DNA from 4 places in the Brevibacillus composti genome. Region 1 is predicted to be linked to each of the others. Evidence: riboswitches for the same ligand, from Rfam matches in the RefSeq annotation. Region 1 holds a riboswitch; each other region holds the start of a gene.

Region 1 (7,262 bases):
AGCAGGAGCAATAGCAAAGCGCCTGCGATCTGTTTGCGAAACGGCAAGGCGTACTCGACCAAGCGCTTCCATACATGTTGCCCGTTCATACACCTTCCCCCTCTCTACCCTTGGCCCGCCGCATCCAGCTCCAACTGTTGCCTGCGGTACTGCTCCCAGTACCAGCCCCGTTTGGCCATCAGCTGCTCATGCGTGCCGCGCTCGATAATTTTTCCGTCCTCGAGCACGAGGATCAGCTGCGCATGCTGGACCGCCGACAGACGATGAGCCGTAATCAAAGTCGTCTTGCCTTTTCGCTCCTCGCGCAGATGGCGCAGGATGCTCTCCTCTGTGCGCGCATCGACGGCAGACAGGCAATCATCGAGAATCAAAATATCCGCTTCCATCAGCAGCGCACGGGCAATCGAAACACGCTGTTTTTGTCCGCCCGAGAGAGTCACGCCTTTTTCGCCGACCATCGTCCCCAGCCCCGCCGGGAACTGGGCGACATCCCGCTTCATCTCCGCCAGGGAGAGCGCATGCCAGACTTCCTCCGTACTGGCCTCCGGCTTTCCGAAAGCGACGTTGGCTTCAATCGAGCGGGAAAAGAGCAAATGCTCCTGAGGCACGTACGCAATCTTGCCGCGGAGGGCGGACAGGGAGAGCTGCTCGATCGGCACGCCGCCGATAAAGAGAGCCTTCTCCGGGACGGGATACTGATGCAGCAGCGTGCGGCAGAGGGTCGTTTTGCCGCTCCCCGTCCGCCCGACGATGCCCAGCGTCTCGCCTTCCCGCAGTAAAAAGCTGATGTCGCAAAGCGCGTCCTTGTCGGAACCGGGATAGCGGAAGGTAAGCGAGCGCGCCTCCACGGTACTCGCGGGCACGGTATTGATCGCTTCCTTTTGTTCGGTCACTTCCGGCTGCTCGGCGAAAAATTCGTACAGCCTTTTCACAGAAGCGCTCCCCCGCTGGAGAATATTCATCAGCCAGCCGAAGGCAAACATCGGCCAAATCAACAGCCCCAAATACAGGTTAAACGCCACCAGATCGCCCAGGGAAATGGCGCTGGAGATGACCAGGTAGGCGCCATAGCCGATGCCGATCAGAAAACTGAGGCCAATGATGATCGCAATCGTCGGTTCGAACAGCGCGTCGATCCGCGAGACACTGACGTTTCGCTCCAGCGTTTTTTCGCTGACCCGCCTGAACGCCTCCACATCCTGCTCCTCCTGGACAAAAGCCCGCAGCACCCGAACGCCGGAGACGGATTGCTGCACATGGTCATTCATCTCGCCGAACGCTTCCTGAGCCAGGTAAAAACGGTCGTGCAGCAGCTTGCCGTAGTAAGCGGTGGCCCATGCCATAAACGGCATCGGGATCAGAGCCGCCAGCGTCAGCTGCCAGTCTATCGTCACCATCATCACGGTCAGCGTGAGCAAAGTGGCAAACAGAGAGTCGACCAGCGTCAGTACTCCCATGCCCGCCGTCTGCTCGATTGCCGGAATATCGTTGGTAGCCAGCGCCATCAGATCGCCGGAGCGGCGCCGGGCATAAAAAGACGGCGACATGCGGGTCAGATGGCCGAACAAGCGCTGGCGCAGCGTACGCTCCAGCATCAGCGCCCCGCCAAACAGGAGGTACCGCCACAAGAACCGAAGCGCATAGAGCACGAGACCGATCAAAAGCAAGGTGACGACCGTCGTGGTCAAAGTGGCTGTCGTCAGCGATCCGTTGCGAATCTGGTCCACGGTTTGACCGATCAGACGAGGCGGCCAGAGCATCAAGAGATCGATGAGAAACAGAAAAGCGACACCGACCGCATAGCGTTTCCAATACGTTCGAAAAAACCAGAATAATTGCCGCAGCGCTTTCACTTTACCTGTCCCCCCCTTCCTTTTCATCTTTTCAGTTCGAGCTTTTCAGTGCGAGAGAAAACATGGCTCCGCCCTGAGTTCGGCGGAGCCTGCGTATCTTTCTAGTTTACCTAAATTTTCTGATCAATCCAAGTTTTTCTTATCGCCATTCCGAGGCGAGCATTCCGTATACCGCGTGATCGACATAATGGTCGTAAAGAAATTCGTTGCTTCTCAGGATGCCCTCCAGCTTAAAACCGAGCCGCTCCGGGATCGCCCTGCTCCTGTGGTTCTCGGTGGCTGCATGAATCGTGGCTCTGTGCAAATCCCACTCCCCGAAGATCAGGTGGTCCAGGTAAGCGGAGACGGATTCTGTCATCAGGCCCCGACCGGCGTACTGGGCGCCGAGCCAATAGCCGATCGAGGTCTTCCGATTGGTCCAGTCGATATTGTGCACGCCCACCGTGCCGGCCAGCCGCCCTTGGTGCCAAATGCCGAAATGAGTGCCTTGCCGGCGGTTGTCCTGGTCGAGGGTAGCGGAGATAAAGCGCCGGGTATCCTCTTCCGTGGTCACGTAGTCCAGCCAGGGCAGCCACTGGCGAAGATGAGCGCGATTCGTATCCGTGAGCCAAAACATCTCTTTTGCATCATGCATCTCCAGGCGTCGCAGTACGGTATCTGCATGTACCGGGATGACCTTCATGTCCGATCTCCTCCTCACAAAGTCAAAGAGCGCCCCTCGGCAGGGCGCTTTCTTTTTTGTACGGTCGGTTACTTCTTGGAATTGCGAATCTCCTCTGGTTTGAAGATGCCCGTCTCCGTGACGATGGCCGTTATATAGGCGGCAGGTGTTACGTCGAAGGCCGGGTTGTAGACTTTGATTCCGTCCGGGGCCACCTGCTTGCCCAGTCCATGCGTGATCTCTTCGGCGGGACGCTCCTCGATCGGGATATCGGCCCCGGTCGGCGTCTCCAGATCGATGGAAGAGAGCGGAGATGCGACGTAGAACGGAATCCCGTGCGCCTTCGCCAGTACGGCCACGCCGTAGGTACCGATCTTGTTGGCGACATCTCCGTTCGCGGCCACCCGGTCAGTTCCGACGATGACAGCCTGCACTTTGCCCTGCCCCATGACCATTGCGGCCATGTTGTCGCAGATCAGCGTGACATCGATTCCCGCTTGCTGCAGCTCATAAGCGGTCAGTCTGGCTCCCTGCAGCACCGGTCTGGTTTCATCCGCGTACACCTTCAGATTCCAGCCCCGCTCTTTCGCCAGATAAAAAGGCGCGGTCGCCGTGCCATATGCTGCTGTGGCCAGAGCGCCCGGATTACAGTGTGTCAAGACGCCCATGCCGTCATGCAGGAGGGTCAGCAGATTCTCTCCGATCGTCCGGCACACCTCGGCATCCTCGCGTTGGATGGTCAGCGCTTCGTCGAGCACCGCTGCCTTCAGCGCTTCGACGGGCTGCTCTCCCTCGCGCTGTACCCGGGCTTTTACCCGATCCAGCGCCCAGAACAGATTGACCGCTGTCGGCCGTGCTGTCGCCAGATAATCCGCCTGCGTGTTCAGTTCCTCCCGGAAAGCCTGCACATCGGCAGCCTGGCTGCCTCTCACGCCGAGGTAGAGTCCGTATGCGGCGGCCATGCCGATCGCAGGAGCACCGCGCACTTGCAGATGGCGAATCGCCGCCCATACCTCTTCGGGGGTGTTTAGCGTCAAAAAGATCGTTTCTACGGGCAAACGCGTCTGGTCCAACAGGAGGAGAGCATCCCCCTCCCACTTTACCGGCGCAAATGTTTCTTGGGAAATCGTCATACTGTCGCTGCCTCCTGATCATATCGTGCGGTTGCCTGCCGCACGATGTCTGTCATATCTGTCGATTCTTCGATGCCGCTCCGCTTCAGGATCAGCTCCTGGCCGATCAACAGGGCCAAACGTTCGGCTTCGGCTCTCGTCTGGTCGTCCTGGATAGTGTTCAAATCCGCCACTCCCGCAAGTCCGATCACCCGGCGCAGAATTTTGCAGCCCGCAAACCCGGCCGTGTCGGCAATCAACCGTTTGACATAGCTTTGCCAGAGTCCCTCGACATGGGCGCTCCGCTCTTTCGCCTGCTTATGCCAGAGCTGGACGAACTGGGAAACGAACTCATTCCAGACATCCTCAACGGTTGTCAAGAGGTATTCGCGGTAGGATTCCCGCTTTCCTGCGTCAGGCTCCAACCCATGCTGGGCCGCGTAATTCAGGAGCAGATTGGCAATCACCGCGCCGATGTCAAATCCGATGGGACCGTAGTAGGCGAATTCCGGGTCGATTACCTTCGTCGATTGTTTCGTGACGAAAATGCTGCCAGTGTGCAGGTCGCCATGAAGCAAGGCTTCCGCCCGCGTGAGGAAATCGTACTTCAGCTTGGCGATTTCCAGCTTGAGCGGCTTGTGATTCCAGATCGCCTCCACCTCTTTGCGGATCAGCGGGTTGAAGTTGTTGGTCGGGGCATCCTCATACGGATCGGTAAAGACCAGATCTTCCGTAATTTTGCATAATTCCGGATTCAAGAATGTTCCGACGAGCGTTTTTTTCTCGTAGGGATGGGCACCCAGATCCGATGTGTAAAAGAGCGTATGCGCCATGAACCGTCCGATGTGCTTGGCAAAGTGAGGGTAGCGCTCCCCTTCGATCAACCCTTTTCTCATCAAGACGTGATCGCTCAGATCCTCCATGACGGTCAGGGCCAGCTCGGCATCATAGTGGTACACCTCCGGCACCAGGTCAGGCACATGCTTGTACTGAATCCGCAGCGCTTCGCTTTCGATGCGGGCGCGGTCCAGCGTCAGCGGCCAGGATTCCCCCACGACGCGGGCGTACGGCAGCGCCTGCTTGACGATCACGCTTTTCCCTGTCGCTTCCTCCCGGATGTGGAAAACCAGATTGAGGTTGCCGTCGCCAATCTCCCGGGATGTCAGCTCGGCTCCCGGTTCGAACAGACCGGGCAATTCTTTTACATACTGCACTGCCTCTTGCTCGCTCAACGCACGATACGCCATGATAGATTGCTCCTCTCCGTTATCATTTCGTCTATTTCCTAAAAGGGTATGCTTCCGCCAAAACAACACGGGCATCAGGGCCCGGCGAACATCAAAAAGACCTCTTTTCCCGAAGAAAAGAGGTCGCAACCGTACGCAGCAAGCGTGTGTCTCCCCCTTATCTTCCAGAATACTTTTGCTTCTGCTGGAATTAGCACCGTGCACATCGCTAGTCATCCGCCTTCAGCGTCTGCTGAGGCCAGCGTATGTCGGTTGCCGGGTATCATCGGGCCAGTCCCTCCACCTTCTCTGGATAAGGTATCCAACGTATGCAGTTTTGATTAGTTTGAATCATACACGCGCCTCTCCATCGCTGTCAACACTTTTTGATGATGATCTTTAAGACAACGCGAGCAACATCGGCCAGCCTTTATACCGTGCCAGACAAACCGGCTTCCCCGCCAAAACAAGGGTTGACTCCCGAAAACGAACGTCATATCATTAGGGGTATCGCAAGACAAAACTCATAGGATTCATTCAAACTCTTATCGCGAGCTGGCTGAGGGACTGGCCCAATGATGCCCGGCAACCGGCGCTCACCTATTTCGGGTGGCGAAACGGTGCTAATTCCAACGGTAAGAGTCGAACCCTGCGGCGTATGATCCGTGTTTCGACTCTAAACCGAGAGATGAGAGGAGACGAACACGTTTACGGAACGAACCGCCTCCCCTCCACGATGGGGAGGCTTTTTATCTGTCTTGAGAGCAAAAGGAGGGTCCCTCATTGAGCGAGCAACGCATCCTCGTCACCTATCTCACTCAGGCCAAAGACTTGCAGAAAAAGGCGGAAGCGATCGCCGTCGGCATGACGGTCGGGAGCTGGACTGACCTGCCCGCTGCCAAGCAGGAGGAGCTGAAGCCCTACCTGGGCGAAGCGGTCGGCAGCCAGACGCTGGACACTTTGGACAACGGCGAGAGCCGCGGACTGATTACGGTCAGTTATCCGCTTCGCAACTTTACAAAAGACATCCCGTCCCTCTTGACCGGCATCTTCGGGAAGCTGTCCATGGACGGCAAAATCAAGCTGGTCGACGTTCAATTCCCGGACTCGTTTCTCTCCGCTTTTCCCGGGCCGAAATACGGCATTGCCGGACTGCGCGAGCGCCTTGGGGCCCATGGCCGTCCGCTCTTGATGAGCATCTTCAAATCCTGCCTGGGACTCCCTTTTGACGATCTGAAGACGCAGTTCCGCGCACAAGCCCTGGGCGGCGTCGATCTGGTAAAGGATGACGAAATTTTCTTTGCCGATGATCGGGCTCCTTTTCTCGAGCGGATTTCCGCCTTTAAACAAATCGCCCGCCAGACCGAAGCGGAGACCGGCAAACCGGTCATCTATGCGGCGAACCTGACTGGACCTGTTCACGAGCTGAACGACCGCGCAAAACGTGCGGTGGAGGCTGGGGCGGACTGCCTTTTGTTCAACGTCCTCGCCTTTGGCTACGACGCCCTGCACCGCCTGGCTGCAGACCCTGATGTACAAGTGCCGATCATGGCCCATCCAGCACTGGCCGGAGCCTTCTATCCTTCGCCGGACTACGGCATCGCCACGCCGCTGCTCCTCGGCAAGCTGATGCGCCTGGCCGGAGCGGATCTGGTACTGTTTCCTTCGCCATACGGCAATGTCGCCCTGAACAAAGCGGAGGCGCTGCAGCTCTCCCAGCATCTGACCGAGCCGAGCGGGAGCCTTCGCCAGTCCTTTCCGGTACCGTCTGCGGGCATCCATCCCGGTCTGGTGCCGCAGCTGTACGAAGATTTCGGCCTGAATCAGGTCGTCAACGCAGGCGGCGGGATTCACGGCCACCCCGGCGGCGCGACGGCGGGCGCCCGCGCCTTTGTGGCAGCGATCGATGCGGTGGTCGCCGGCCGCACCCTGGAAGAAGCGGCGGCGGAATCGGCGGAGCTGGCAGCGGCCCTGCAGAAATGGGGGGCGGGCCGGTGAGCAAATCCCTCGTGCTGTTTTGTGATTTTGACGGAACGATTACGGAAAAAGACAATATCGTCGCCATTATGCGCCGGTTTGCTCCCCCGGAGCGGGAGGAGCTGATCGAACAGATTCTGACCCAGAAAATCTCCATACAGGAGGGAGTCGGGAAACTGTTCCAGCTCATCCCCTCCGCCAAGAAACAGGAGATCATCGACTTCATCGTGGCCGAAGCGGCTATCCGCCCCGGGTTTGAAGAGTTCGTCCGCTTTTGCCGGGAAGAGGGCATCGAGCTGCTTGTCACCAGCGGCGGGATCGACTTTTTTGTAGAGCCGATTCTCGCTCCGTTTGGGCTGGATGTACCCATTTACTGCAACGGCAGTGACTTTAGCGGCCCGAGAATTACGATCACCTGGCCCCATGCCTGCGA
Region 2 (7,262 bases), 480 kb from region 1:
TGACAAAGAGCTGGCAATCTCTTACCAGTATGATCACGCCGCTGCCTTTTCGGAGGGGCTGGCCGTGGTGAAAAAAGGGGGCAAATTCGGCTACATCAACACGCAGGGGGCTTTGGTCATCGGCTTTCAGTACGAGTACGCCGCCCCCTTCCAAGGCGGGACCGCGAAGGTCAAGCAGGACGGAAAGCTGATCACCATCGATAAAACCGGAGCGGTGGTAAATTAATCGCTTGCCAAACATACAGACCAGTCAATCAAACCGTTCAACCATTACCTGTTTGGACAAAAGAAAGGAGATTTTCCGATATGGGCAAACGTTCTCTCTTCTGGATTTTGGTGCTTGGTCTCTGCATACAATCCCTGTTCGTTCCGGCCGCCTCAGCCGCTTACTATGAGGATATCCAGGGTCACTGGGCGCAGAAGGAGATCGAAGCGTTAAGCAAACTAGAGGTGTACCGGCTCAAATACGGCAATTTTCATCCCGACCGCCCGATGGCGCGGGGAGAAGCCCTGGCGCTCCTGAACCGGGTATTGGAAACGGTGTACGGACCGGTGGCCGCAGGAAAGCCGAATTCTCACATCGATCACCGCTTCTCCTACAAGCAGGAGACGGAAACGCTGCTCGCGAACATGCGCGTGATGCTGGATGTCCAGACCGGCTTTGTCAATTCATTTGATCCGGGCGAGAGCATGCTCTACTATCTGCATCTGTCGGACCGCGGCGGCATGAAGCAGCCGCTGAAGAAAAACCCGGAATGGTGGCTGTCCGAGCAGTATTTGCAGCAGCCTTTGACCAGAGAGGAAGCGAGCATGATCCTCTTCCACGTCCTGGCCCCTTACAAGATGCGGCCGATCAACTTCAAGCCCAGTGAGGTGGAGCCGTACTTCCATGGCTACTACACCTGGAAGCAGGAGAGCAAATACCTGGATACCTCGTCTCCTTACGCGGCGGCCATCGCCGAATTCAAGCTGTTTACGGCTGACAAGACGTTCGAACCGAAGCAGCAGATGACGCGCGCCCAGTTTGCCGTCGTACTGAAGCGGCTGCATGATTTCTTGCAGGCGGACGCCCCGAAGCAGTTCAAGGAAAGCCAGCTGCGTCAGAAGAATATCGCCAACCTCTACCTCACCGTGGCGAATCGGGCGTATCAGCTGCAGGACCAGACGCTGCTCGAGCAGTATTTCTCGAGAAGCGCCCAGCGCAATTTGCAGGAGATCGCGCCACTGCCGCTGCATGACTACACCGGCAGCCTGACGGTCAAAAAAGATGAGAACCACAGCAACCGCATCTGGATCGTCGGCAACTACCAAAATGCGTTGACCGGGAATTACCAGGTGGAGTACCTGTTTGAACCGGATTCGTCCAATCCCTACGGCTGGAAGGTTACGAAGGTAGACTACAAGCAAATGTAAAAAGAAAATCCTTGTTGACAGGAGGGGAGAATAGCCTTTATATTCTGTATATACAAAAGCATTGATACAAGAATAAGACTCTTATCCAGAGAAGGCAGAGGGACTGGCCCGATGAAGCCCGGCAACCTAGCACGGAAGAAATGACTTTCTTCGGCGCCAAGGTGCTAACTCCTACAGGTAGCAATACCTGACAGATGAGAGGCGCGGATGATATTTGATATTCTGCCCCTTTCATTTGGAAAGGGGCTTTTTTGATGGGGAAAAAGGTTGTCATCTGTACCGGCTCGGGACGGAGAAACGCATCGTTGCATAAGTAAAAGGGGGTTTTCCGGTATGAAAAAGAGGTTTAGTGTGATTGGCGCATGGATTCTGTCTGTCTCGCTCTTGCTGACGGCTTGCGGCGGCGGAAACAGCACAGCAGGAGGCAACGGCGGAGAGGGCGGCAGCTCCGGCGAGAAGCCAAAACGGATCGCGCTCGTCATGCGCCAAAACGTCGGCACCTTCTCGGCCCAGTACATCGCTGGCGTCAAAGCGGAAGTGGAGAAAAACGGCGGAGAGCTGACCGTCTTCAATGCGGATACGGATCTGGCGAAGATGGCCTCCAATCTGGATGCGGCGGTCAACCAGCGCTTTGACGGCATTTTGATCGACCACGGTACAGCCGAAGCGCTGCAGCAGGGAGCGGAAAAAGCGGTCAAACAAAACATCCCGCTCGTCTTGTTCGATACAGACATCAAACTGCCGGGCGTACCGGTGGTGGAGCAGGATGACCAGAAGCTGGCCGAGCTGAGCCTGGAGAAGCTGGCCGAGGATACCGGCGGCAAAGGGAATATCGTGAAAATCTGGGTGGCCGGCTTTGCCCCGATGGAAAAGCGGCAAATCACCTATGAAGCGTTCCTGAAAAAATATCCGGACATCAAAGAAATCGCCGCTTTCGGCAGCGCGACCAACAATACGGCGCTGGACACGCAATCCCAGATGGAAGCGATCCTCAAGAAGTACCCGAACAAAGGGGACATCACGGCGGTGTGGGCTTCCTGGGATGAGTTCGCCAAAGGCGCGACTCGCGCGATTCAGCAGGCGGGCCGCACAGAGATCAAAGTCTACTCCATCGACCTCAGCGACGAGGATTTGCAGTTCATTCAGGATCCGTCTACGTCTTGGGTCGCGACAGCGGCCGTGGATCCCGGCAATATCGGACGCATCCAGGCGCAGACGGTCTTCCAAAAAATCAAGGGCGAGCAGGTCCCCGACAGCGTAAAGCTGAACCCGGTGCTGGTCAAACGCGAGGATTTGCCGACGGATAAAAAAATCACGATGGGCGAGCTGTCGCAGTACGTAAGCGAATGGGGCAAGTGATCCAGTAGATTCGGTGCAACTTATTCCCGTTGATCCTTCATCAACGGGATTCTTCCTTATTAAAGGAGGGGGAGAGAGAAATGACGACCTTGCAAATGAACGGCATCTCCAAAAGCTTTTCCGGCGTGCCGGCGCTCCGGTCGGTCGACTTCGAAGTCAGGGCCGGAGAAGTGCACGCCTTGCTCGGAGCCAACGGAGCGGGGAAAAGCACCTTGATGAAGATATTGACCGGTGCCTATCAGGCCGATGCGGGGCGCATTCTGATCGACGGCGCCGAGTGCGCCATCCAGTCGCCGCAAGCGGCGAAGCAGCTGGGGATTGAGTGCGTCTACCAAGAGGTGGATACGGCCCTGATCCCGTACCTGAGCGTAGCCGAAAACATCCTGCTGGATCAGCAGGTACAGAAAAAAGGCTTGATTCGCTGGAGCCGCCTCTATCAGCAAGCCGAGGAGATCCTCCAGACATTTGGCTTCTCCATTCCGGTGAAAAAACAGGTGGAGGCCTGTACCCTGTCGGAAAAACAGCTGATTCTGATTGCCCGTGCCGCTGCTCAGCAGGCCCGATTCATCATTTTTGACGAACCGACGGCGCCGCTCAGCAACAAGGAGACGGAACGGCTATTTGCCATCATCGAGCAGTGCAAGCGGGCGGGCATGGGCATCATCTATATCTCCCACCGATTGGTGGAAATCTTTCAAATCTGTGACCGGATCACGGTGATGCGGGACGGGCAGCACATCTCGACCAAAGAGACGGGCGACACCGATATCGACGAAGTCATCTCTTCGATGCTGGGCAAGTCTTTTGACGAGGAGTTTCCCAAGGCCAAGGTGCCGATCGGCAAGACCATCCTCGAGGTGCATAAGGCCAGAGGGGGCAAGGTTCGCGAGGCCGATCTGCAGGTGCGCGAAGGGGAGATCGTCGGGGTAGTCGGCCTGGTCGGGGCGGGCAAAACGGAGCTGGCCCGTCTGTTGTTTGGAGCGGATCCTTGGGAGGGTGGAGAGCTGCGGATGGGCGGACGTCCGCTGCGCCTGCGCTCGCCAAAAGACGCCGTCGAGGCGGGAATTGTGCTCGTGCCGGAGGAGAGGCGCAAGGAAGGGATTTTCGTCGAGGAATCGGTGATGCACAATCTGTCGGTAGCGAGCCTGGCCAAGTGGGCGCCCAACGGATTTATCCAAAAGAGACTGGAGTCGATCCAGGCCACGGAGATCGTGCGGACACTCGGCGTCAAGACCGCTGACATCCGCCAGCCTGTCGGCCATCTGAGCGGCGGCAACCAGCAAAAGGTAGCAATCGGCAAATGGCTGGAAACAGACGCCCGCCTCTTTTTGTTCGACGAGCCGACCAAGGGGGTCGACATCGGAGCAAAAAGCGAGATTTACCGGCTGATCGGCAGACTGGCTCAAGAGGGAAAAGGCATCCTCTATTTTTCCTGTGAGTTTCCCGAGGTGCTGGGAATCGCGGATCGCATCCTCGTCATGTTCGAAGGCCGGATCGTCCGTGAACTGAGCCGGGAAGAGGCGACCCAGGAATTGATCATGTATTACGCCAGCGGAGGTGAGTAGGCATGGAAGCGAAAAAGTTCAGTTTGTTTGATATTGTTTATAAATACGGAACGGTGGCCGTCATCGCCATTGTCATCCTGCTTTTCAGTCTGACCAATCCCTATTTCTTTACCTATGGAAACATCACCGACATCCTGCGTTCGATCTCCATCGTGACGTTTGTCGCGATCGGCGTCACCTTTTCCCTGATCGTCGGGGGCTTTGACCTGTCCGTCGGTTCGACCGTTTCCCTGACCACCGTGGTCTCCGCCTCGATGATGGTCTGGCACGAGCAAGGTCCGGCGGCTACCCTGCTGATCCCGATTGCGCTGGCGGTCGTCGTGGGGCTGCTCAACGCATTGCTGGTCGTCAAAATCCGGATTCCCGACCTGTTGGCCACTCTGGCCATGCTCTACATCGTAAACGGCGTGCATATGACCTATTCAAAGGGCTACTCCATCTACGCCAACATGCCGATGCAGGACGGCACGACCGCGCCGGGCAAATTTCAGGAATGGTTCCTCTGGCTGGGGCAGGGAGAGATTTTCTCCGTTCCCGTGCCGGTAGTGCTGACCTTTTTGCTGGTAGCCGCGACCCATATCTATCTGACCTATACGCGCCAGGGACGTATGCTGTACATGACCGGGGGGAATGCAGAGGCGGCCCGCCTGTCCGGGATTCCCGTGAATCGCTACCGCACCTGGGCCTACGTCTTGTCCGCTTTGTTTGCCGGACTGGGCGGGATGCTGCTCGCGGCCCGGATCGGGACCGGCCAGGTGAGCAGCGGCGGTTCTTTGCTGATGGATGCCGTGGCGGCCGCGTTTGTCGGGTTTTCCGTCTTTGGCGTGGGCAAGCCCAATGTGCTGGGCACCTTTGTCGGCGCGATCCTGATCGGGGTGCTGCTGAACGGGATGACGATGCTGAATTTGCCCTACTACGCCTATGATATTGTAAAAGGAATCGTGCTGGCGCTCGCGCTGGCCGTGACGTATTATCAGCTGCGCCGGAAGCGGGCGTAGGGAAAAAGATGCAAACGGATGCTCTGCCTTTTAGGCGGGGCGTTTTTTTTGCGAAGGGATCACAGTGAATCGCTTTTTTGCTCGGCTCAGCTCCCGTGTCGCGCCGCGGGGAGACATGCTCCTTTCACTGCCCCACAGACAGGGAACTCGACTGGAGCGACAACAGAAACCTCCGAATTTTTATACTTTAAAAACAGTTATGTATGTTATATAATCAATTTACCAAAAGAAGGGAGTTGCATGTCTATGAATCGTCTGGATTCTTACCTGGAGCTGGGACTGCTCGGGATGGCACGTGGCGGCAGAGAAGGCTGGTTTTTTGCGCATTTTGGCGCGGCATTGCTGGCCGGGTATTTCATGAACCGGCAGCATGCCTTGCCGGAGCATGTGCAGCGGGGGATTGAACGGATCGGAGACGGCTTCCTGCGCCAAAATCCACAGTGGTATCGGCCGCTGCACGAATCCCAGCCGGAGCCCCATCTGCTGGAGCGTGTGATTCAGGGAATCCGGCGCAACACGGAGCAGCTGAGAACCTCCGGGCACGGACTGGCGCTGGGTGTTCTCGCTCTCAAAGCGCTGCGGGAAAAGCCCGCCCTCATCACTGCCGAGATCGTGGACGGCCTGGTGAATGTGCTGGAGTTGACCACCCAGGACAGAGCAAACCGCTACTTTGGCATCCCCGACTACTTTTCCGTGACGGAAGCGGAGGTGGCCCCATTCCTTCCGCCTTACCGCGATACGCGGGAGATGGCGGAGCGCACCTTCGGCGAGCTGCATACGGTGGTCAAAGGGCGCAAGATAGACGGGGTCATGTACCATTTTGCCGGAGAGATTGAGCACAGCATTACCTTTGCCCAAGCGCTTACCGATCTGGAACGCTTTGGGTACAACGACATCGTGGAGGCGGGGATGGTCTGCCACCGGATTCAAATGCATCTGAACCGTCAAATGCCGGATCATCTCCGGGCAGAGCGGGTGCAGACGCCGCCGTTTGCATCGGTCTTCGCCCCGGCGTATTGGGAGAAGACGTATCGGGATCCACACGCGCTCAAGGTGCCGTATGCGGCATTGGATCTGCTCACACGGCTCTCCGGGAAGCAGCGGGATGAGGCCGAGCACGGCGTATGCAAGCTGCTGTCGATCATGGAGTAAAAATCATGCAGAAAAAGGATGAACGGCCCAAGCCGTACATCCTTTTCTTTTCTTGGAATATCATACTATGGCGGCATGACTTATGCAGGTCCCCAAGCACCATTTTCTATGTTACCATGAATAAAATTCCCTTTTCTTCTGCCTCTCGGCTAGCGGTACTGTCCCCAGAAGGGAGGTTGCTTACCATGACGAGTACCAAAATCCTTGTTGCGGACGACGATCCCAATGTGTGTGAAATTATCCGTTTGTTCTGTTCCAAACAGCAAATGGATCTGGTAGTGGCAAATGACGGGAAGCAGGCCTTGGAACTGACGGAAAAGGAGCTTCCTGATCTGATCGTTCTCGATGTCATGATGCCTCAGATGGATGGCTTTGAAGCATGCCGAGAAATTCGCAAAAAGTGGGACATACCGATTATTATGCTGACGGCAAAGGACGAGGAATTTGACCGCGTGCTCGGTCTGGAACTGGGCGCGGATGATTACGTGACCAAACCGTTCAGTCCGCGGGAGCTGGTCGCCCGGATCCGGGCCATTATGAGAAGGTTGCAGCCGCGGGAGAAACAGGAGGAGGAACTCTGCAACCAGCTTGTGTTTGACCAGCTGGTGATCGATATCGACAAGCGGGAAGTGACGGCGGCGGAGGAGAAAGTCAATTTTCGCCCCAAAGAATTTGATCTTCTGGTCCACATGGCCCGGTCGCCGGGCAGCGTCTTTTCCCGTGAGCAATTGCTCGAACAGATATGGGGCTTTGACTATTTCGGCGATGCGCGCAC
Region 3 (7,262 bases), 1.0 Mb from region 1:
GCCGGACAAGCCTCTCTCTCCATCGCCGAAAAGGCCAGACGCGTCGCGGAAGAGAAAGAACACCGCCTCACCGAGCTGCTGCGGGATATCAAGCTGGTGACGGAGCAGGTCGAGCGCACCTCCGAGCATGTGCATGAACATGCCGAGACGACCAAACGCAATACGGACGACATGATGATCGCGTTTAAAGAAGTGGCGACAGGCATGGAATCGCAGGCCAATTCTACGGTCAAAATCGAGGAGGAAGTGCAGTCCATCGACCAGGAAATTGTCACGGTCCATGAGCAGGCGGCCACGATGAAAGCAGAAGCCGATCAGAACAGCCGCCGCCTGGCCGAAAGCATCAGCATGATGAATGAGCTGTCGGGGCAGATGGAGCAAATCGTGCAGGCCGTGCATGTCGCCTCTTCGACCATCCGCGAGCTGAACAAACAGGCCAACCGGGTAGAGGAGATCGTGGAGACGATCAATCAGATCGCTACGCAGACCAATTTGCTCGCCTTGAATGCGGCGATTGAGTCGGCCCGGGCCGGCGAGCATGGACGCGGCTTCGCCGTTGTGGCGGACGAAGTGCGGAAACTGGCGGAACAAAGCGCTACCGCCACACAAGAGATCGCGGAAATTTTGCAGTCTTTGCACCAGGAGAGCGAAAATGCCGTCAAGCATATGAGTACGGGCGAAGTTTCGGTGGAGAAGGGCCAAGCACTGGCCGTAGAGACCGTCGCTTCCATCGAGACGGTGCGTTCGGGGATGGAGTCGTTCCTGGAGGCCGTGGAGCACGTCCGCACCAGCATGGATCGCGTGAAAATGCGTTCCGGGGAAGTGGCCGCCGAGATGTCTACCATTACGGCCGTCACCGAGGAATCGGTTGCCAATTTGGAAGAGTTGTTCGCCACCGCAGAAAATCAGCACCAAAAAGTGCGGGAGATCACCGAGGAAATCGGCGAGCTGACGGCCCTTTCCGCGAAATTGAAGCAATCGTTCCAAAGCCAATCCTAAACTTTCGCAATCGGAAAAAAAGAATTGCAATTTCGTTTTGTTCTGCTAGAATGAATTCATCCAAGTGAATAGTTTCACCTTACCTTATCAAGAGCGGCGGAGGGACTGGCCCGATGAAGCCCGGCAACCTATGTACATGATGTGTACAGATAGGTGCCAATTCCTGCAGAACCTATGGGGTTTTGACAGATGAGGAAGAGGTTGGCGATATACGGCAAACTCTTCCTTCGGGAAGAGTTTTTTTCATAGGCGGGCGGATGCGGTAAGCGGAGGCTATTCCCTGGGGAGACTTGGTGCCAGCCGAGTTTTTCAAATAGAAACAAAATACGAAATGATCTGTAGGAATAGGAGAGAAGGACATCATGAAAAAACTGCTTTTGGCTTTGACGACATTTGCACTACTTGCAGCGGGCTGCTCGTCTGGAGGCTCCGCCCCCGAAGACAAAGGACAGGCGCAGGCAGGCGGACAGGAAGCTCCGAAAAAACGCGTCGCTCTGGTGCTGCCCGAGAAAATCGGGGTAAACCCGTTCTTTCAGCAAATGGACGACGGCGCGAAAAAAGCGGCGGCGGAATTCGGCGTAGAAGTGAAGACCATTGAATCGACGGACCACGGAGCGATCGAGGAGAATATCCGCGTAGCAGTGGCCGAGCAGTACGATCTGATCATCACCTCCTCCTTTGAAGCGGAGGACGCGCTGAAAAAAGTGGCGACGGAAAATCCGGACCGCACTTTTGCCATCATCGATACTCAAGTGGACCTGCCAAATGTGCGCAGCGTCATGTTCCGCGAGCAAGAAGCTGCTTATCTGGTGGGAGCCGCGGCTGGATTGGCTACCAAGACCAATAAGGTGGGCATCGTGGCCGCGATGGACATTCCGATTTTGAAAAAGTGGACGGACGGCTTCCAGGAAGGGCTGAAGGCCACCAATCCCAATGTGGAAGTGCAAATCAACTACGTCGGCAGCTTCAGTGACCCGGCAAAAGCGAAGGAGCTGGCTCTCCTGCAAGCGTCGAAGGGAGCCGACTTTATCTACGGGGCAGCGGCAGTAGGGGATCTCGGCGTATTCGAAGCCGCCAAGGAAAAAGGCTTCTACACCTCCGGCCAGGACGTTGACCGCACCAGCATCGACCCTGAGCACATCGTCCTGTCTCAATTGAAGGGGACCGATTCCGCCGTGTATGAAACGGTCAAAGCCTTTGTCGAGGGCAGCCTTGAGCCAGGTGCCGTAGCCTACGGACTGAAGGAAAACGGCGTGGGTGTCACCTATGTCACCCATGAGAGCGCGACTCCGCTGAATTCGTTCATCGGCGAGGAGGTCGTGGCCAAGGTAAAAGCGATCAAGGATGAGATCGTAGCCGGCACACGCACCGTGACGGATCCGCTGAAACAATAAGAACCCGTTCTATACGGAAACCGACTGCACTCCTGTAGTCGGTTTCCTGCTCTACGCAGAGGAAAAGGAAAAAGGAGGGAAACCTGTGACATACCGACTGGAGATGCGGAGCATGACGAAGCGGTACGGGGATTTCACCGCCAACGACAACGTATCCTTCACGCTAAAAGAAGGGGAAGTCCATGCCATCGTCGGCGAAAACGGCGCGGGCAAAACGACATTGATGCGCATGCTCTACGGCATGGAGCAGCCGACATCGGGAGAGATCGTCGTCAATGGAAAAGCGGTTGTCTTTCGCGGCCCGGAAGATGCCATCCGGCAGGGGATTGGCATGGTCCACCAGCACTTCATGCTCTTCCCCGACTTTACCGTCGCCGAGAATATCGTCATCGGGTACGAACCGCAGAAAAAAGGAGTCTTTCAGCGCAAGGAAGCGATGCAGGCGGTCCGTGCCCTCAGCGAGCGCTATCGGATTCCCATCGCAGAAGGCGCCAAGGTGTCTGCCTGTTCAGTAGGAGAGCAGCAGCGGGTGGAGATCCTCAAGGTTCTCTACCAGGGAGCGGATATTATCGTCCTGGACGAGCCGACAGCCGTATTAACCCCACTGGAGGTAAAAGAGCTGCTGCAGACGATTCGCCATCTGGCGGCTAGCGGCAAAAGCGTCATTTTGATCACGCACAAGCTGCAGGAAGTGATGGAGGTGGCAGATCGGATCACGGTGCTTCGCGGCGGACGCGTCACCGGGACCGTTTCCCGGCAGGAGACGAATACGGACGATCTCGCCCGCTTGATGGTAGGCCGCGAGCTCCAGCGATTGAGTGAGCGGGTGCATCTGGAGGGCAAGCCGCTCTTGGAAGTGCAGGGCGTGACGGTACGGGAGAAGCAGACGTCCGTCGACGATGTGACATTTACCGTCCATCACGGAGAGATCGTCGGCATCGCAGGGGTCTCGGGCAACGGGCAATCCGAACTGCTCGAAGCGATTACCGGGCTCAGGCCCGTATCCTCCGGCGTCATCCGTCTGGGCGGCAAAGAGATCACCCGCCACTCGGTTGCACAGATCCGCGAGGCCGGCTTGGCCCATATCCCGGAAGACCGCTATTTATGGGGGACAGCCAAACGGGAGAGTGTCGAGGAAAACGCGTTGATGGGCTATCAGCGAAAGCCGGAATACTCCCGGCGCGGCATCATTATGCGGAAGGCGTTTCGCCGCGTCGTGGAAAGCTGGGTGGAGCGGTTCGCGATCAAGACGGGCTCCCGCCATCTGAAGGAAGAGGCGGGCAATCTCTCCGGCGGGAATTTGCAGAAACTGATCGTCGCTCGCGAGCTGGGGCAAGAGACGCCGCTCCTGCTCGCAGCTGAGCCGACACGCGGCGTCGACATCGGGGCGATGGAGTACATCCATCAGGCCTTGCTGGAGAAGCGCAACAGCGGCGACGGCATCCTCCTGGTATCGTCCGAATTGACGGAAATTCTCGCGCTGTCGGATCGGATTCTGGTCATGTACAAAGGGAAGATTGCCGGGGAATTGAAGCGTTCCGAAGCGACGGAAGAGAAAATCAGCGTGTTGATGGCAGGAGGAAGTATTCATGGAAGCACTCAAGCAGCTATGTAAGTCGCTGGTTCAACCGCTGCTGGCAGTCGTCATCGGCCTGTTGACCGGAGCCATCGTGATTGCCGCGGTGGGTGAATCGATCGCGGGCACGTACCAGGAGATGTGGAAGGGGGCATTTGGCAGCTTTTATTTCCTCACCTCCACGCTGGCGCGAGCAACGCCGATTATGCTGATCGGGCTGGGGCTCTCCCTCGCTTTCCGGGCGGGCGTCTTTAACCTGGGCGCCGAGGGGCAGATGGTCTCTGGAGCGATTAGCGCTACACTGGTGGCCCTCTATCTGCCGGCGCCCGGATTGGTCAAAATGCTCGCTGCCTTGGCAACGGGCGTGCTGGCGGGAGGGTTGTGGTCGCTTTTGGCTGGATATATGGAAGCGAGATTCCGCATTCAATTGCTGATCTCTTCCCTGCTGCTCAACTACGTAGCCGTCCTGTTTGCCGGGTATCTGGTAAGTGATCCGTTTCAGGACAAGACCGGGTCCGCGGCGATGCCGCAAACACCCATGCTGGAGAAAAGCGTTTGGCTGCCCAAGCTGTTTAGCGGCATGAGCCTCCATGCGGGCTTCCTGTTTGCCTTAGCCGCGGCGCTGCTGATTTTCTTTGTGATTCGCTACACGGCGTTCGGATATGAAGTGAAGATGCTCGGACAAAACCCGTTCTTTGCCCGTTACGGTGGGGTAAACCGGGTCCGCGTAATGCTGACGGGCATGTTCCTCAGCGGCGGTCTGGCTGGCCTGGCCGGGACGGTCGAGGTGCTGGGCTCCCACTATCGCTATGTGGAAGGGGCGCTGACGCTGCCCAATTTTGCCTGGACGGGACTGATGGCGACGCTTTTGGCCAACTCCCATCCGATTGGGGTCATCTTTACCTCTCTGCTCTTGGCCGCTTTGCAGACCGGAGCGATGGGTGTGGAGAGAAATACGGAGGTTCCGCTGGAGCTTGCCAGTGTGATTCAAGCTGTATTAATATTGTTCATTTCCGCGAAATTCAGCTACGACTGGTGGAAAAACCGCCAGAACAAGAGGAGGGAATCGCATGGCGCTGCTTGATTTGCTGGATTGGTCCCTCATCAGTTCGACCGTGCGGATGGTGACGCCGATCCTGCTTGCGGCCCTGGGCGGGGCGCTGTGCTCGCGCGTCGGCATCTTCAATGTCGGTCTGGAAGGCTTGATTCTGGTAGGTGCATTCTCCGCCATCGTGGGCAATCATTTTACCGGCAGCCTGCTGTTGGCGGTGCTGTTTGCGGCAGCCGTCACCGTGCTGTTTTCGCTCTTGTTCGCCTATATGACGATCGGCCTGCGGGCCAACGAGATCGTCGTCGGGGTGGCGATCAACTTTCTCGCCTTGGGACTGACGACGTTCGCGCTCCGGGCCATCTTTGATGTAAAAGGGGCGTTCTACGACAAGGATATGGCGGGCCTTCCCAAATGGCAGCTGCCGGTGATCGGCGATATTCCGGTGCTGGGCGATGTGCTGTCGGGACATTCACCGCTGGTCTACATCGCGTTTGTGGCGGCCATATTGCTGCACCTCTTTTTTACCCGAACGGTGACCGGCTTCCGCGTGCTGGCGGTCGGAATGAACCATACGGCAGCCCGCAGCATTGGCCTCAAAGCCACTCGCCTGCAAGTGCTGGCAATCGTGGTCTGCGGCGTCCTCTGCGGGATGGCCGGAGCGCAGCTCTCGTTGGGACAGGTGACCATGTTTTCTGAGGGCATGACGGCGGGACGCGGTTTTATCGCACTGGTGGCGATGATGCTGGGGCAGTCTCATCCGCTGGGAATCGTGGCCTCCAGCTTCCTGTTTGGACTGATGGATGCACTCAGTATTCGTCTGCAGGGCCTTTCCCTGCCGACCCAGTTCACGGCCATGCTGCCGTACGTGCTGACGATTCTGGCGATGTTCTTCCTCAAGGACAAAGGAGCCTCGACTGCCTCCGGCCAGCAAAGCACGCGGTAGGAGAGCAAAGCACGCGATGGGCAGAATAAACCGCGCATAAGAGCGGAAACCGTTTTGACATGTCAGGAGAGGAGAGATCGAGATGAATAAAGCGGATCGAATCAAACGCATGAAGGTGCCCGCTGTCGACCCCGCCCTGGCCAAAAGGCTGCCGCCGGGCCAGGTGCTCACGGAGCGCTTTCCGATTTTGCACGAGGGGGAGGTGCCGGTCTACGACCTGAAGACCTGGACGCTGCGGGTATATGGTGAAGTGGAACAGGAAGTGACCCTGCGCTATGACGACCTGCTGGCGATGCCGCAGAGCGCCCTCACCTGCGACATCCATTGCGTCACCCGCTGGTCGCGCTTCGACAACCGGTTTGAAGGAGTGCGCTTCCGTGATTTCCTCGCGGCTGCGGGCGTGGTGCCGAAGGGCAGCTACGTGATGCTGCACGGCGACCACGGGTACACGGCAAATCTCGCGCTGTCCGATCTGGATCGGGATGATGTCCTCTTGGCCCACTCCTTTGACGGGGAGCCGCTGACTGACAAGCACGGGTGGCCGCTGCGGCTGATCGTCCCCCACCTCTATTTTTGGAAAAGCGTGAAATGGCTGCGAGGCATTGAATTTATGACCGAAAACAAGCCCGGCTTTTGGGAGCAAAACGGCTTTCACCTGAACGGAGATCCTTTCCGCGAGGAGCGGTTCTCCGGCGAAGCCCTGCCGATCCCGGAAGATGAGTGGGAGAAAAAGGAGTTTGATTAAAATGCTGCCGAATCTAAAAATTGACCCGGCCCAACTGCCGGAACGGGTGATCGTGTGCGGAGACCCGAAACGCGCGGGGCGGATCGCCTCTCTGCTTGCGGAGCACACTCTGATCGGGGAAAACCGCGAATACCACAGCTACAAAGGAAAGTGGAACGGCATCGAGGTAGCGGTGGTCAGCCATGGCGTCGGTTCGCCGGGCGCAGCCGTCTGCTTTGAGGAACTGGCCAAGGGCGGGGTAAAAACCATCATCCGTATAGGAACGGCCGGTTCTTACCAAAAGGAAATCGAGCCGGGCAGTCTGGTGATCAGCACGGCGGCCGTACGTCAGGATGGACTGACCAGTCAGCTGGTTCCTCCCGGATTCCCGGCACTGGCGGACCGCCATGTGGTGAATGCTCTGGTCAAGGCGGCAGAAGAGCGCCGGACAGGCCTCTATGTGGCGGAGGGCATTACCCTGACGATGGACATGTTTTACAACGGCGTCGTGGAATTTCCGCATAAGCTGTATCAAAAAGCAGGCGTCCTGGCCGTAGAGATGGAAAACTCGGCGC
Region 4 (7,262 bases), 900 kb from region 1:
CTGAAAGGCAGGCGCTCCCAAGCTGCCGGTCTACTGCTGTCGGCCGTGCTGCTAGTGTTCGTCTCGGCGTGCGGGAGCCAGCAAGCGGCCCAGCCGCAAAGCCCAAACCCGTCGGATTCGCAAGCGCAGACGCAGCCGGAAAAGAAAAAAGAACCGATCAGAATCGGAGTGCTGGCTTCGCAGACGGGAGCTTTGGAGGACTACGGCAAACAGACGGTGCGAGGCTTTGAATTGGGCATCGAGTATGCCACAGGCGGGACGAAGGAAGTGGCCGGACACCCCATCGAAATGATCGTCGAGGATACAGAAACAAAAGCGGACGTCGCCGTGAAGAAGGCGACCAAGCTGATTGAGGACGATCACGTGGACTTCCTGGTGGGATCGTCCAGCTCTGCCGATACCCTGGCGGTTGTTCCCTTGGCCGAGGAATACAAAAAGGTGATGATCGTGGAACCTGCAGCCGCCGACAGCATTACCGGAGCAAACTGGAACAAGTACATTTTCCGAACGCAGCGCAACTCCTCCCAGGATGCGATCGCAGCAGCGCTGGCCATTGCCAAAACAGGCACAAAAATCGCCACGCTGGCACAAGATTACGCATTTGGCCGGGACGGTGTGGCTGCATTCAAAGAAGCGGCGGAGAAGCTGGGAGCCGAAATTATTTTGGAGGAGTACGCCGATCCGAAAGCGACGGACGTTACGGCCAATCTGCAAAAAATCATCCAGGCCAAACCGGAGTACCTGTACGTGGTATGGGCGGGCGCGAATACACCCTGGACGCAGATCGCCAACATGAAGGTACAGGAGCAAGGCATTAAGCTGACTACCGGCACGGCAGACTTCGCCGCTTTAAAAACAATGAAATCGCTGATTGGCATGGAAGGCTTTACGCTCTACTATTACGATCTGCCCAAAAACAAAGTGAACGACTGGCTTGTGGCCGAGCATAAAAAACGCTTTAACGGTGAACCGCCCGACCTGTTTGTGCCGGGGGGCATGACGGCCGCTATTTCCATCGTGGAGGCGTTGAAGAAAACAAACGGCGTTACCGATGCGGACACGTTGATTTCGGCTATGGAAGGAATGAAATTTGTGACGCCAAAAGGCGAGATGATCTTCCGTCCTGAGGATCACCAGGCGCTTCAGTCGATGTATGTGGTGACGCTAGAAAACAAAGAGGGAGTGGATTACCCGGTTCCCGTCCTGATAACAGAACTCGCTCCTGACGAAACGGCTCCGCCGATTCGCAATAACAAGTAGGGGAAAGCAGGTGGGACAGATGCAGCCGGTCCTGGAAACCAAAGACTTGACCATTTCCTTCGGCGGACACACTGCGGTAAGCGGAGTGAGCTTGCAGGTAATGGCCCATACGTTTACCTCCATTATTGGTCCGAATGGCGCAGGCAAGACTACTTTCTTCAACCTGTTGAGCGGGCAGTTCCGCCCGACAAGCGGAAAGGTGTTTATAAAGGGGAAGGATGTCACGCATCTTTCCCCTGCCAAACGCACGCGTCTGGGAATGGGACGTTCGTTTCAAATCACCAATGTCTTTCCTTCGCTGACGGTTTTGGAAAACGTGCGGCTGGCCGTGCAGGCGCAAGCAGGCGTTTTCTATAACATGTTTGCCCATCGCAAAACGTACGCCGCTTTTGAAGAAAAAGCATACGAATTGCTGAAAACCGTTCTGCTCAGCCAAAAGAGCGACTCGCTGGCAAAGCATTTGGCGCATGGTGAAAAAAGAAAACTGGAAATTGCCATGCTGCTGGCACTCGGCACGGAGGTTCTGCTGCTGGATGAACCTACGGCGGGGATGTCTCTGGAAGAAGTGCCGGCGATCCTCGACGTGATCCGCAGCATAAAAGAGGAGGGGAACCGCACGATCCTTTTGATCGAGCACAAGATGGACATGGTGCTCGACTTGTCCGACCGGCTGATGGTTCTTTTCAATGGAAAGCTGTTGGCCGAGGACACCCCGGAGAAGATCATGCAGAATGAGCTGGTCCAATCTGCCTACCTGGGAGGGTTGTATGACGACGCTTCTTAACGTGGAACAGATAGAAACATACATCGGACAGTACCACATTTTGCAGGGAGTCACTTTTGAAGTGCGGATGGGGGAAGTTACCGTTCTGCTCGGCCGAAACGGTGCGGGCAAAACAACCACCCTGCGCTCGTTAATGGGGCTGAACCCCATTTCCAAAGGAAAGATTCTCTTCAAGGGAGAAGAGATCCACAGCTTGCCCACCTATGAGATCGCACGAAAAGGAATCGGCTATGTCCCTGAAGATCAGGGGGTGTTTCCGCACTTGACGATCGAGGAAAACTTCAAATTGGCCATACAGAAGCCGGATGAGGCCACATTGGCGAGGCAGGAGTGGATCGTCGATCTGTTTCCCGATTTAAAAACATTTTGGAAAAAACACGCAGGGCTGCTGAGCGGCGGCCAAAAACAGATGCTTGCCATCGCCAGGGCTTATGTTAATGACAATCAGCTCCTCTTGATTGACGAACCGAGCAAAGGATTGGCACCGATTGTTGTGGAAAAAGTGATCCGCTCTTTGCATGAGATGAAAAAGAGGGTGACGGTTGTGCTGGTGGAGCAAAATTTTCACATGGCGAGCGCAATCGGCGACCGTTACTACATCATCGACGACGGCATGTCCGTCCACACAGGAATGATGGAAGAGCTGAAGACCAATGAAAAGTTGAAAAAGGAGTACCTGGGCATTGCATAAGCGAAGGTGGAAAGGGGGGACTCGCGGGTGGAGGTGCTGGTCGGATTAACGGTAAACGGACTTGCCACAGGATGCTTGATATTCCTGTTGGCAGCCGGATTGACGCTGATTTTTGGCTTGATGAATGTACTTAACTTCGCACACGGGGCTCTATTCGCCTGGGGGGCATACGCGGGAGTCTGGATCTACGTCCTATCGGGGAACTATCTGGTCGGCATCGCAGGCGCCATCCTCGTCGGCATGCTGCTCGGCTGGGCGTTGGAGCGGTTCATCGTGCAGCCGGTGTACGGAAACCATATGTCGCAAATCTTGATCACGCTAGGCGTCCTGTTGGTGTTGAATGAATTATTAAAAGTCTTTTTTGGCCCGAATCAAATCAGTGTTCCGCTCCCTGACTATCTCAGCGAGAGCTGGCTCGTGGGGGGCGTCGTCCTGATCAAATACCGGTTGTTCATCATTGTCGTCGGTGCCTTGGTCTTTTTCGGCATTCAGTACGTTCTCAAGCGGACAAAACTGGGGCTGATCGTCCGTGCGGGCGTGATGAACAAAGAGATGGTGCAAGCATTGGGAATCAACATCAAAAAAGTGTTTCTCTTCGTATTTATCCTGGGTTCGGGAATGGCTGCGCTTGGCGGCATGCTGTTTGCTCCCTATTCCGGTGTCATTCACGCGGAAATCGGAATGGATTATGGCATTCTTGCCTTCATCGTCGTCGTCATCGGCGGCATGGGCAGCATTGGCGGATCGGCGCTTGCCGCTATTCTGGTCGGCGTGCTGGGGGCGTATATGGCCTATTATGTGCCCAGTTTGTCTCTTGCTGTAAATATGCTGCTGATGGTCGGCGTCCTGATGTTTCGACCTACGGGCCTGTTAGGGGGGAAGGGATAATGCTGCGGACAAACTTGCTGTCCTTCTCGCGCCTGGCGATGGCCGTGGCGGTTGCGATACTCGTTTTGTTTCCGTTTTTGAGCGACTCGCGGAGCGCGCTGATCTTGCTCACGCAAATTTTTATTTATGCCGTATTTGCGATGAGTTACGACATCCTGCTCGGGTATACGGGAATCATCTCCTTTGGCCATGCGATGTTCTTCGGTATAGGCGCATACACGACCGCCATCATGATGAGCCGATGGGAGGAATCGGTTGTTGTCTTTCTCGTCGCGCAGGCGGTCGTGCTGATCCTGACTGGCATTGTCAGTTATTTGATCGGGGCTCTTTCGCTGCGGCTGAAAAGCCACTACTACGCCATGCTGACGCTAGCCTTCGCCGGCTTGTTCTACGTGCTTGCAGAGAAATGGCGCAGCGTAACGAAGGGGAACGACGGATTTCCTTTTCAGATTCCAGACCTGTTTCGTGACCGCTTGGTTTTTTACTTTGTCGCGCTGGCCTTTATGCTGGTGACGTTGTACGCCTTGAAACGGTTTACGGAATCTCCGGTAGGAAAAGTGCTGCAGGCCATCCGGGAAAACGAGCAGCGGACAGAGTCGCTCGGCTACCAGGTTATCCACTACAAGATCATTGCCAGCATCGTGGCAGGAGTGGTTGCCGGTCTCAGCGGATCGATGTACGCGGTTACGCTGCGCTTTGTCAATACGGCGGTCTTTTCCACAAACGTGACGCTTGACGCGCTGTTGATGACGATTATCGGCGGGGTCGGTACCCTGTACGGGGGGATCATCGGGTCGGCGCTGATTTTGCTGGCGCATGCGGGCTTAACCGATCTTGCCAAGGTTCACTGGATTTTTGAGCGGTGGATGATTTTCTTTGGGGCCGTGTATATTCTCGCTGTCATGTTTTTCCCGCAGGGGATCATCGGCGGCATGAAAAACTGGCTGTCAAAACGGAGAAAAAGCATGGAGGAAAAGAAGCCTGACAACGCCCAAGAAAGAATGCGGTACGTATCAGAAGAGGAGTGAAGCTGATTGGCAAAGGGCGCCATTTCGCTGCGCTACGTCCTGGAGGGAACAGGCCATGATGTGGTATTGATTCATGGATTGGGCCAAAGGCTGGAAGATTGGGATGTGCAAAAAGAGGCGTTGGTCAACAATGGGTACCGTGTATTGACCTTTGATTTGAGAGGACATGGCGAGTCGGAATGGACCGCGGAAGAGGTGAATATCCGGACCTATGCGCATGACCTGAACCGGTTGTTGTGTCAGTTGTCGATTGATAGGGCGCATCTGGTTGGGCTGTCCATGGGAGGCGCCATCGCGCAAATGTTTTATCGGGACTTTCCGGAAAAGGTTCAGACGCTTGTTCTCGCCGCCACATTTTCCTACTTTCCCGAAAATATGAAACAGTCCAGCTTGGAGAGCCGACTCTCTTACATCGATCAGGGGAAAATGGAAGAGTTGGCTGAGTTGATTGCGAGACGGTCGTTTACCGAGAATGCTCCGATCGAGTTGATCGAGAACATGAAAAAGACCATCGCTGATAATCATCTTGCCGCTTACAGAGGCTCCATGATCGCCTCCATAAATGCGGACAGCAGAGAGTATTTGGCAGAAATCGAAGTGCCTGTTCTCATCATCGTGGGAGAGGGAGACCTGACAACTCCCCTGGCATGCAGCCAGTATCTGCACCAGCATATAAAAAACTCCCGCTTGGTGGTAATACCCGAAGCACGGCATATGCTAACGCAGGAACGACCGGACTCATTCAATCGGGAGCTGCTGCAATTTTTGCGTGAAATGCGTGAACGATGACAGCATGTCGGTATCCCTCTCAGCGCCGGATCCCGATTGATCATGTTCTTGACGTGTTTCATGGAATTCTTTACAATGAAAGCGAAACAGGTTACCACCATTCTTATCCAGAGAGGCAGAGGGACTGGCCCGATGAAGCCCGGCAACCGTCGCGTTCGCGCGACAAGGTGCCAATTCCTGCAAGACGATTTGTCGTCTTGGCAGATAAGAAGCGAGAGCATGTGCGTATGTAAAGCCGGCCTTCTTCTTGTCTGAAGAGGGTTTTTTTATTACCAAAAAATATACAGCTTTCTTATCCAGAGAGGCGGAGGGACTGGCCCGATGAAGCCCGGCAACCGTCACGTTCAGCGTGACAAGGTGCCAATTCCTGCAGGACGCTTGAAGTGTCCTGAAAGATAAGAAGGAGGCCCCCGTCTCTACACAAGCCTTCTTCTGCGGAAGAGGGCTTTTCCGCTTTCTGGGTCTGAAAGAAAAAGGAGTGTTTGGCGATGAGTACGGGTGTGGTAAAGGTTGGGTTGCTGGGTGTCGGAACAGTAGGCGGCGGGGTGTTGAAGACCATTCGTTCGCAGCAGCAGAAGCTCTCCGAGCGGCTGGGCCGCCGTGTCGAGGTGGTCAAGGCGCTGGTCCGGGATACGGATAAGCAGCGGGCGGTGCAGATCGACCGCGATCTGGTCACCACCTCGTTTGAGGACGTGCTGGACGCAGAGGTGGACATCGTCGTGGAGGTGATGGGCGGAGTAGATCCGGCCTATGACTATGTGCGGGCCTTGATGGAAAAGGGCTGTCATATCGTGACGGCAAACAAGGAGCTGCTCGCCAAGCGAGGGGCCGAACTGGTCGAGCTGGCCAACCGCCACCACGTGCAGCTCGCCTATGAGGCGAGTGTCGCGGGCGGGATCCCCATCCTGGGGGTGCTCCGCCAATTCCTGCGGACGAATGAGATCACCTCAGTCAGCGGGATATTAAACGGTACGACCAACTACATCCTGACGCAGATGGAGCAGCATCAGCTTCCGTATGAGGTGGCGCTGAAGCAGGCGCAGGAGCTGGGATATGCCGAGGCGGACCCGACCTCTGATGTGGAAGGCTGGGACGCTCTCTACAAGTCCTACATCCTCGCCCAGCTCGTGTACGGTGAGTCCCTGCCGCTGCATGCGGCCGAGCGGAAGGGGATTGACTCTCTGCATCTCGGACAGCTGGCGCTCGCACAGGAGCTGGGCTATCGAATCAAGCTGCTGGCCCGGGCCTCCCGGACAGAGGGGGCGATCCAACTGTCTGTCAGCCCGACGCTGCTGCCGCTGGATCATCCGCTTGCCCAGGTGCAGGATGCCTACAATGCCGTGCAGGTATCGGGAAACATCGTTGGCGATCTCCTGTTCATGGGAAAAGGGGCAGGAGAGCTGCCTACCGCAAGCGCGGTTGTGGAAGACCTGGCCTTTTTGCTGACACAGCGCTTCACGCCCCACCCGATCTGGCAGGAGCGGCAGGCAGACAAGGTCCGTCCACAGGAACAAAAGTGGAGCTTCTGTTATCTGGAGAGCGAAGGCTCACAAGGGTCGCCGGACCAGATCCTGCATTTTTTGGATCGGGCAGGAGTTGAGGTAGTCAAGCAGCGAATTCAGTATGATTGGGCAAATGTCCTGCGCATCGGCCTCGTCGCAAGCGGGTTTACCGATGAGCATGGAGAGCTGTTGCACCGCGATTTTGGCATCCGTGCAGATGTATTTCCCGTACTGGCTCCCTGAGGTGAGAGAAAGGAGGACGCAGATGGAAAAAAAGGTTGTGCTGGCGATTGACCAGGGGACGACCAGCTCGAGGGCCA

The links. A riboswitch is a leader RNA that binds a small molecule or an ion and turns the genes downstream of it on or off. The one in region 1 is predicted to bind S-adenosylmethionine.
Region 2: it holds a riboswitch for S-adenosylmethionine, as region 1 does, so the genes downstream of both, JD108_RS01935 (sugar ABC transporter substrate-binding protein) here and mtnK (S-methyl-5-thioribose kinase) in region 1, are expected to answer to the same signal.
Region 3: it holds a riboswitch for S-adenosylmethionine, as region 1 does, so the genes downstream of both, JD108_RS21240 (BMP family lipoprotein) here and mtnK (S-methyl-5-thioribose kinase) in region 1, are expected to answer to the same signal.
Region 4: it holds a riboswitch for S-adenosylmethionine, as region 1 does, so the genes downstream of both, JD108_RS09000 (homoserine dehydrogenase) here and mtnK (S-methyl-5-thioribose kinase) in region 1, are expected to answer to the same signal.

The regions. Positions count from the first base shown of each region.
Region 1 covers NZ_CP066308.1:826,521-833,782, reverse strand. Annotated here, with positions in the region: gene JD108_RS04295 (ABC transporter ATP-binding protein) at 1-89, opposite strand, end outside; gene JD108_RS04290 (ABC transporter ATP-binding protein) at 105-1,853, opposite strand; gene JD108_RS04285 (GNAT family N-acetyltransferase) at 1,993-2,535, opposite strand; gene mtnA (S-methyl-5-thioribose-1-phosphate isomerase) at 2,604-3,647, opposite strand; gene mtnK (S-methyl-5-thioribose kinase) at 3,644-4,873, opposite strand; SAM riboswitch class I at 5,028-5,172, opposite strand; SAM riboswitch class I at 5,395-5,547, shown strand; gene JD108_RS04270 (2,3-diketo-5-methylthiopentyl-1-phosphate enolase) at 5,636-6,850, shown strand; gene JD108_RS04265 (2-hydroxy-3-keto-5-methylthiopentenyl-1-phosphate phosphatase) at 6,847-7,262, shown strand, end outside.
Region 2 covers NZ_CP066308.1:342,354-349,615, forward strand. Annotated here, with positions in the region: gene JD108_RS01925 (WG repeat-containing protein) at 1-226, shown strand, start outside; gene JD108_RS01930 (S-layer homology domain-containing protein) at 307-1,413, shown strand; SAM riboswitch class I at 1,492-1,614, shown strand; gene JD108_RS01935 (sugar ABC transporter substrate-binding protein) at 1,747-2,772, shown strand; gene JD108_RS01940 (sugar ABC transporter ATP-binding protein) at 2,853-4,337, shown strand; gene JD108_RS01945 (ABC transporter permease) at 4,340-5,335, shown strand; gene JD108_RS01950 (hypothetical protein) at 5,576-6,487, shown strand; gene JD108_RS01955 (response regulator transcription factor) at 6,673-7,262, shown strand, end outside.
Region 3 covers NZ_CP066308.1:4,258,490-4,265,751, reverse strand. Annotated here, with positions in the region: gene JD108_RS21245 (methyl-accepting chemotaxis protein) at 1-999, shown strand, start outside; SAM riboswitch class I at 1,081-1,195, shown strand; gene JD108_RS21240 (BMP family lipoprotein) at 1,362-2,393, shown strand; gene JD108_RS21235 (ABC transporter ATP-binding protein) at 2,479-4,008, shown strand; gene JD108_RS21230 (ABC transporter permease) at 3,983-5,053, shown strand; gene JD108_RS21225 (ABC transporter permease) at 5,040-5,963, shown strand; gene JD108_RS21220 (sulfite oxidase-like oxidoreductase) at 6,046-6,708, shown strand; gene JD108_RS21215 (nucleoside phosphorylase) at 6,710-7,262, shown strand, end outside.
Region 4 covers NZ_CP066308.1:1,727,569-1,734,830, forward strand. Annotated here, with positions in the region: gene JD108_RS08970 (substrate-binding domain-containing protein) at 1-1,260, shown strand, start outside; gene JD108_RS08975 (ABC transporter ATP-binding protein) at 1,280-2,044, shown strand; gene JD108_RS08980 (ABC transporter ATP-binding protein) at 2,028-2,735, shown strand; gene JD108_RS08985 (branched-chain amino acid ABC transporter permease) at 2,763-3,623, shown strand; gene JD108_RS08990 (branched-chain amino acid ABC transporter permease) at 3,623-4,651, shown strand; gene JD108_RS08995 (alpha/beta fold hydrolase) at 4,658-5,440, shown strand; SAM riboswitch class I at 5,541-5,651, shown strand; SAM riboswitch class I at 5,730-5,842, shown strand; gene JD108_RS09000 (homoserine dehydrogenase) at 5,929-7,185, shown strand; gene glpK (glycerol kinase GlpK) at 7,208-7,262, shown strand, end outside.